Linked DNA regions of Cryptosporangium arvum DSM 44712. The main gene of each other region encodes a partner of the protein of the gene in region 2 in a complex. Links are inferred from orthologs where the notes say so. Each region holds a gene or a part of one and is shown on either strand. Other genes may lie near its edges.

Region 1 (4,693 bases), 5.6 Mb from region 2 along the record:
CGCGCCTGGCGGCGGCCTTCGACCAGAAGTGGATCAGCAGCCTGCAGTACTACCTGCCGGGCGGGGCCTCCCAGGCGATGACGTCGCTGGTGCCCGCGGACGGCGTTCCGACGTGGTGGGTCGCCGCGCTCGTACTGCTCGGTTACGGCGTCCTGACGACCGCGTACGGAACGCTGGTCACGGCCGCGAGAGACGTCAGCTGACGGGCCTCGGCCGCTGAACCGATACGGTTCAGCGATACGCGCGGAAACCGAGTGTCATTTCGCACTCGGCATCCCTTCCGCTCAGCGGGCACGCTCGGCAGGGGCCCGTATGCGGGCGTAGCCTGAACAGTTGCGGCTGCGGGGTTACCGTGCCGTGATGGGGTGCCACGAACTCCATCGAAAAGAACGAACCGTACGCACGAGTAGCTGAGAAGAAGGCGAACACGCGGCCGTGTCGACGCAGAGCAGCACCTCAACGCAGACCGAGGATTCCCTGGCGGCCTTCGGGGCCAACGAATGGGTGGTCGAGGAGATCTACCAGCAGTACCTCTCCGACCCAGCCAGCGTCGATCCGGCCTGGCACGAGTTCTTCGCCGATTACCGGCCCACCGGCGGGGCGAGCGACAACGGTGCCGCGCCCGCCGCCGACCGTGCGGACGGACGAGCCGGCGGCACGACGTCGTCGTCGAACGGCAGCGTGCCGACCCCGGCGACGCTCGCCCAGAAGGTCGGCCCCAAGCCGACGCCCCCCAAGGCGGCCCAGAAGCCCGGCCCGTCGGCGTCCACCGTGACGACCACGGCGTCGAAGCCGGCCGCCCAGGCCGCGCAGGCCGCGAGCACCGCTCCGAAGCCCGCTCCGAAGCCCGCGCCACCGTCCGGCGCGCCGGCGAAGGCAGCCGAACCGGCGAAGGCCGCTCCGGCCAAGCCCGCCGAGGAGAAGGTCGAGCCCTCCACGAAGCCGATCCGCGGTGCCGCGGCGCGGATCGTCCAGAACATGGAGACCTCGCTCGAGGTGCCGACGGCGACGAGCGTGCGCGCCGTCCCGGCCAAGCTGGTCGCCGACAACCGCATCGTCATCAACTCCAACCTGGCCCGCTCGCGGGGCGGGAAGGTCAGCTTCACCCACCTGATCGGGTACGCCCTGATCAAGGCGGTCGCCACCCACCCGGAGATGAACAACTCGTTCACCGAGGTGGACGGCAAGCCCGCGCTGGTCATCCCCGGCCAGGTCAACCTGGGTCTCGCGATCGACCTGCAGCAGAAGGACGGCGGCCGCACGCTCGTCGTGGCCAGCATCAAGGGCTGCGAGTCGATGAACTTCCAGCAGTTCTGGCAGGCCTACGAGGACATCGTCCGCAAGGCCCGGAACGGCAAGCTCACCGCCGACGACTTCTCCGGCACGACGATCAGCCTCACCAACCCCGGTGGCATCGGCACCGTCCACTCGATGCCGCGCCTGACCAAGGGGCAGGGCGCCATCATCGGCGTCGGCGCGATGGAGTACCCGGCCGAGTTCTCCGGCCTGTCCGAGGAGCAGCTGGCCGCGTCCGCGATCAGCAAGGTCATCACGCTGACCAGCACCTACGACCACCGCATCATCCAGGGCGCGCAGTCCGGCGAGTTCCTCAAGCGCATGCACCAGCTGCTGCTCGGCGCCGACGGCTTCTACGACGAGATCTTCGCGTCGCTGCGCATCCCGTACGAGCCGGTCCGCTGGGTCCGCGACGTCACGACCGTGCACGAGGGCGAGATCGACAAGACCTCGCGCATCCTCGAGCTGATCCACTCCTACCGCGTGCGCGGCCACCTGATGGCCGACACCGACCCGCTCGAGTACCGCCAGCGTCGCCACGCCGACCTCGACATCCTCGAGCACGGCCTCACGCTCTGGGACCTCGACCGCCCGTTCCCGGTCGGCGGCTTCTCCGGCCAGAAGACGATGAAGCTGCGCGAGATCCTCGGCGTGCTGCGTGACTCGTACTGCCGGCGGATCGGCGTCGAGTACATGCACATCCAGGACCCCGCCGAGCGGGCCTGGATCGCCAAGCGGGTCGAGGTCAAGCACTCCAAGCCCGACACCGACACGCAGAAGCGCATCCTGTCGAAGCTGAACGAGGCCGAGGCGTTCGAGACGTTCCTGCAGACGAAGTTCGTCGGGCAGAAGCGCTTCTCGCTCGAGGGCGCCGAGGCCGTCATCCCGCTGCTCGACGAGGTGCTCCAGGCCGCCGCCGAGGAGGACCTGGACGAGCTCGTCATCGGCATGGCGCACCGCGGCCGGCTGAACGTGCTGACGAACATCGTCGGCAAGCCGTACGAGAAGGTGTTCAACGAGTTCGAGGGCAACATGGACCCGGAGAGCACCCAGGGCTCCGGTGACGTGAAGTACCACCTCGGCGCGGAGTCGAAGTACACGACGCCCGACGGGCAGCACACGATCAAGGTGTCGCTGACCAGCAACCCCTCGCACCTGGAGGCGGTGAACCCCGTTCTCGAGGGCATCGTGCGGGCCAAGCAGGACGTGCTCGACAAGGGCCTCGAGGGCTACACGGTGCTGCCCGTGCTGCTGCACGGCGACGCCGCGTTCGCCGGCCAGGGTGTGGTCGCCGAGACGCTGAACCTGTCCCAGCTGCGCGGGTACCGCACCGGCGGCACCGTGCACGTGGTCGTCAACAACCAGGTCGGCTTCACCACCGCCCCGGCGTACTCGCGGTCGAGCTTCTACTCCACCGACGTCGCGCGGATGATCCAGGCGCCGATCTTCCACGTGAACGGCGACGACCCCGAGGCGTGCGTCCGGGTGGCCCGGCTGGCGTTCGAGTACCGGGAGGCGTTCCACAAGGACGTCGTCATCGACCTGGTCTGCTACCGGCGCCGGGGGCACAACGAGGGCGACGACCCCTCGATGAGCAACCCCGAGATGTACGCGATCATCGACAACAAGCGCAGCGTCCGGAAGCTCTACACCGAGGCGCTGATCGGCCGCGGCGACATCACGGTCGACGAGGCCGAGGAAGCCCTCAAGGACTTCCAGGGCAAGCTCGAGCAGGTCTTCCGCGCCACCAAGGACTCCACCCAGACCTCGCGCCGGGAGCCGACGCTGCAGTCGAACCCGTCGTCGCAGGTGGTCGAGACCGCGGTGCCGCTGGAGCTGATCCACCGGGTCGGCGACGTGCACGTCGAGTACCCCGACGGCTTCCACCCGCACTCGCGGGTCAAGCCGCTGATGGAGAAGCGCCGGAAGATGACCCGCGAGGGCAACATCGACTGGGCGTTCGGCGAGATCCTCGCACTCGGCACGCTCGTCGCGCAGGGCAAGACCGTGCGGCTGGCCGGGCAGGACTCGCGCCGCGGCACGTTCGTGCAGCGCCACTCCGTGCTGATCGACAAGGAGAACGGCTCGGAGTTCACGCCGCTCGACCTGCTCGGCGCGCGGGCGGGCAACGGCGACGGGCGGTTCTTCGTCCACGACTCGCTGCTGAGCGAGTACGCGGCGATGGGCTTCGAGTACGGCTACTCGCTGGCCCAGCCCGACGCGCTGGTGCTGTGGGAGGCCCAGTTCGGCGACTTCGTCAACGGCGCCCAGACCGTCATCGACGAGTTCGTGTCGTCGGGTGAGGCGAAGTGGGGCCAGCGTTCCGGCGTCGGCCTGCTGCTGCCGCACGGCCAGGAGGGCCAGGGCCCCGACCACTCGTCCGGCCGGATCGAGCGCTTCCTGCAGATGTGCGCGGAAGACAACATGACCGTCGTCGACTGCACCACGCCGGCCAACTGGTTCCACCTGCTGCGTCGGCAGGCGCTGTCCGGCATCCACCGCCCGCTCGTCGCGTTCACGCCGAAGTCGCTGCTGCGGCACCGGGCCGCGGTGTCGTCGCTGGAGGAGTTCACCGAGGGCAGCCGGTTCCAGCCGGTGATCGACGACCCGGGCTTCGACGGTGTGAAGCCCGACCCGGCGAAGGTGAAGCGGGTGCTGCTCTGCTCGGGCAAGGTCTACTACGACCTGGCCGCGGCGCGGGCGCAGCGCAAGCTCGACGACGTCGCGATCATCCGGCTCGAGCAGCTCTACCCGCTGCCGGTGGCCGAGGCGCGGGCCACGCTGGACCGCTACCCGAACGCCGAGGACCACGTGTGGGTCCAGGAGGAGGCGGCGAACCAGGGTGCCTGGAGCTTCGTCGCGCTGAACCTGCTGGAGCAGCTCGAGGGCATCCGCCTGCGCCGGGTGTCGCGCAAGGCCGCGGCGTCGCCGGCGGTCGGGTCGGCGAAGGTGCACGAGCAGGAGCAGAAGGCTCTGATCGAGGCCGCGCTGCCGGGTGGCCAGGGCTAGGCGTGTACTTCACCGACAAGGGCATCGAGGAGCTGGCCGAGCGTCGCGGCGAAGAAACCGTGACGCTCGGCTGGCTCGCCGAGCAGCTGCGTGACTTCGTGGACCTCAATCCGGAGTTCGAGATCCCGATCGAACGCTTCGCGACCTACGTGGCCCGCAGCGACGAGGACGAAGACGAGTAACTTGTTGCACGATGCTGTGAAGCAGCTGTGCACGGCGTCCACTATGGTGCCCCAGTGCTTACACGGGGTCCTTTACTTGCAGTAACCGCTCTCCTGGTCGGCGTCGCCCTCTCCGGGTGCTCCTCCGACGAACCTGAACCCGCCGCTGACGTCAAAGCGGTCGAATCCTCGGCGGCGGAAGCGCCTGCTGAGAAGCCGGAAGGCCG
Region 2 (3,211 bases):
GCACAGATCGGCGAGGAAACCCGTGCCGAACGGCTCGTCCTCGCGCACCTCGCGGTCGCCGGTGTCCCCGTACGCGTCGATGCCCGACGCGGAGATCAGCACCTTCGGCGGCTTCTCGGCCTGCGCGGCCGCGGTCGCGATCGTGCGGGTGCTGTCGACCCGGCTGTCGATGAGCGTCGCCTTGTACCGCGAGGTCCACCGCCGGTCGCCGACGCCGGCCCCGGAGAGGTGCACGATCGCGTCGGCGCCGGAGAGCGCCGCCGGGTCGAGGCGCCCGGCCGCCGGGTCCCATCGCAGCTGGTCGGGCCCGGTCGGCTCGCGGCGCACCAGCCGGATCACCTCGTGCCCGTCCCGGCGCAGGTCGTCGACCAGCGACGTCCCGATCAGCCCACTGGCTCCGCTCACCACGATCCTCATGCCGCGATCCTCTCGCGAGGCTCGGCCGGCCGCGACTCGACACGACCCACGCCGACCCGGCTGGCTCGGCGAGCCCGGCCCGTTCGGCTGGCTCGGTGCGTTCGGCTGGCTCGGTGCGTTCGGCTGGCTCGGTGCGTTCGGCTGGCTCGGTGCGCCCGGTCCGCCCGGCCTGCCCGACGCTCCCAGCCTGCCCGGCCTGCCCGGCGAGGGGGCCGTCGACGCGGACGGCCCGCCCCGGGCGGGGCGGGCCGTCGGAACGGAGCGGACCGGTTCAGGCGAGGCCGGGTCGGGCCAGGCTGGATCAGGCCAGGCCGAGTTCGCCTTCGAACGCACCGGCCTCGAGGCGCTGCTTGATCGCGCCCAGGAAGCGGGCGGCGTCGGCGCCGTCCACGATCCGGTGGTCGTAGGAGAGCGCCAGGTAGATCATCGACCGCGGCGCGATGACCTCGCCGAGGTTCGGGTCGTTGATCACCACGGCACGCTTCACGACCGCGCCCGTGCCGAGGATGCCGGAGTTGGGCTGGAAGATGATCGGGGTGTCGAACAGGGCACCCACGCTGCCGGTGTTGGTCAGCGTGAACGTCGCCCCGGCCAGCTCGTCCGGAGTCACCTTGTTGTTGCGGGTGCGGTCGGCCAGGTCGGCGATCTTCCGGGCCATGCCGGCCAGGTTCAGGTCACCGGCGTCACGCACGGTCGCCACCAGCAGGCCGCGCTCGGTGTCGACCGCGATGCCCAGGTGCTCGGCCGCCGGGTAGGTGACCGTGCCCTCCTCCATGTTGAGCACCGAGTTGAGCTGCGGGTACTGCTGCAGGGCTTCGACGGCCGCGACCGCGAAGAACGGCAGGAACGTGAGCTTCACGCCGTGCCGGGCCTGGAAGTCGGTCTTGGCCCGCTGGCGCAGCTGCGCGATCTTCGTGACGTCGACCTCGATGACCTGCGTGAGCTGGGCCGCGACCTGCAGCGACTCCACCATCCGCTGCGCGATGACCTTGCGCAGGCGGGTCAGCTTCTCGGTGCGGCCACGCAGCGGCGACGGCTGGGCCGGTGCCTTCGGAGCGGCCGCGGCGGCCGGGGCGGCGGCAGGTGCCGCGGCCGGAGCCGGAGCGGCGGCGGCGGCCTTCTTCGCCTCGGCCGCGTCCAGGACGTCCTGCTTACGGATCCGGCCACCAACCCCGGTGCCCTTGACGCTGCTCAGGTCGATGCTGTGCTCGGCGGCGAGCTTGCGCACCAGCGGCGTCACGTAGGCACCCTGGCCGTTGTCGGACGACGAGGCCTCGGTGGCCGGCGCCGGGGCGGAGGCGGGCGCGGCGTCCTGCGGCGGCGTCGACTCGACGGCGGCGCGGGCCGGCTCCTCGGACTCCTCGGCCGGCGGGTTCGGCGGCTGGGCGGCCTGGGGCTCGGGCTTCGGCTCCGACTTGGGTTCCTCGGCCTTCGGCTTGGGTTCCTCGGCCTTCGGCTTGGGCTGCGACGGCTCGGACTTCGCGGGCGCGGAGTCGGCCGAACCGATCACGCCGAGCTCGCCGCCGACCTCGACGGTGGCGTCCTCGTCCGCGGTGATCGAGAGCAGGGTTCCGGCGACGGGCGACGGGATCTCGGTGTCGACCTTGTCGGTGGAGACCTCGAGCAGCGGCTCGTCGACGGCGACCGAGTCACCGACCTGCTTGAGCCAACGGGTGACCGTGCCCTCGGTGACCGACTCGCCCAGCGCGGGCATCTTCACCGACGTGCCGTCGCCACCACTCGGCGCGGCCTCGGCCTGCGGAGCCGGAGCGTCCTCGGCGGCCTCGGTGGACGGGGCCTCGGCGACCGGAGCCTCCTCGGGCTCCTGCGCGGCGGGCTCCTCGGCGGCGGGCTCCTCGGCCGGGGCCGGCTCGCCGGAACCGGCGTCCTCACCGGCGTCACCGATGACGCCGAGCTCGCCGCCGACCTCGACGGTGGCGTCCTCGTCCGCGGTGATCGAGAGCAGGGTTCCGGCGACGGGCGACGGGATCTCGGTGTCGACCTTGTCGGTGGAGACCTCGAGCAGCGGCTCGTCGACGGCGACCGAGTCACCGACCTGCTTGAGCCAACGGGTCACGGTGCCCTCGGTGACCGACTCGCCGAGTGCGGGCATCGATACGGAAGTCGGCATGGTCTGTGCGGCTCCTCAAACTATTTGATCGTTGGCACGGGCGCGTCACCCGTGTACGTGCAATGGCTTCCCCGCAAGCGCGAGGTGAGCCTCACCGAGCGCTTCGGACTGAGTGGGATGTGGATGCAGGAGCGGCGCGACATCCTCGGGAAATGCCTCCCAGTTGTAGATCAGCTGGGCCTCGGCGACCAGTTCACCCATCCGGCTGCCGACCAGATGGACACCGAGAACCGGACCGTCCTTGGCGCGCAACACGGTTACCGCGCCGGAGGCCCGCAGAATCGTAGCCTTGCCGTTGCCGGCGAGGTCGTACTGGACTTCGTCGATGTCGTACCCCCGGGCGCGGGCTTCAGCCGTGGTCAAGCCGACCGAGGCCACCTCGGGCTCGGAGTACGTCACGCGGGGCACGCCCGCGTAGTCGATCGGCACCACCGGGAGTCCGGCCACCCGCTCGGCCACCAGAATGCCCTCGGCGAACCCGACGTGCGCGAGCTGCGGGGTGGCGATCAGGTCGCCGACCGCGGAGATCGTCGGCACGTTCGTCGAGCACAGCGGGTCGACGACGACGTGGCCACGCTCCAGCGCGACGCCGGCCTCCTCGTAGCCCAGACCGGCCGAGACCGGCGCGCGGCCGACCGCGACCAGCAGCACCTCGGCGTCGAG

What was found.
Region 1: sucB (region 2) and CRYAR_RS34810 share a complex: the UniProt entries of both Escherichia coli proteins name them as parts of the 2-oxoglutarate dehydrogenase (OGDH) complex. The link is inferred for Cryptosporangium arvum DSM 44712 from one-to-one orthologs.

The regions. Positions count from the first base shown.
Region 1 is NZ_KK073874.1:7,666,033-7,670,725, forward strand. The notes cover bases 116-4,505. They hold CRYAR_RS34810 (multifunctional oxoglutarate decarboxylase/oxoglutarate dehydrogenase thiamine pyrophosphate-binding subunit/dihydrolipoyllysine-residue succinyltransferase subunit), read left to right. Parts: upstream 116-435; coding sequence 436-4,305; downstream 4,306-4,505. Other genes in these bases: CRYAR_RS34805 (ABC transporter permease), read left to right, coding at 116-203; CRYAR_RS34815 (DUF6104 family protein), read left to right, coding at 4,308-4,487. In the rest of the region: more of CRYAR_RS34805, read left to right, coding at 1-115; CRYAR_RS34820 (hypothetical protein), read left to right, coding at 4,542-4,693. UniProt on the Escherichia coli protein: E1 component of the 2-oxoglutarate dehydrogenase (OGDH) complex which catalyzes the decarboxylation of 2-oxoglutarate, the first step in the conversion of 2-oxoglutarate to succinyl-CoA and CO(2).
Region 2 is NZ_KK073874.1:2,038,506-2,041,716, forward strand. Bases 134-3,041 are described here. They hold sucB (2-oxoglutarate dehydrogenase, E2 component, dihydrolipoamide succinyltransferase), read right to left. Parts: upstream 2,549-3,041; coding sequence 719-2,548; downstream 134-718. Other genes in these bases: CRYAR_RS09465 (TIGR01777 family oxidoreductase), read right to left, coding at 134-417; lpdA (dihydrolipoyl dehydrogenase), read right to left, coding at 2,594-3,041. Outside these bases: more of CRYAR_RS09465, read right to left, coding at 1-133; more of lpdA, read right to left, coding at 3,042-3,211. UniProt on the Escherichia coli protein: E2 component of the 2-oxoglutarate dehydrogenase (OGDH) complex which catalyzes the second step in the conversion of 2-oxoglutarate to succinyl-CoA and CO(2).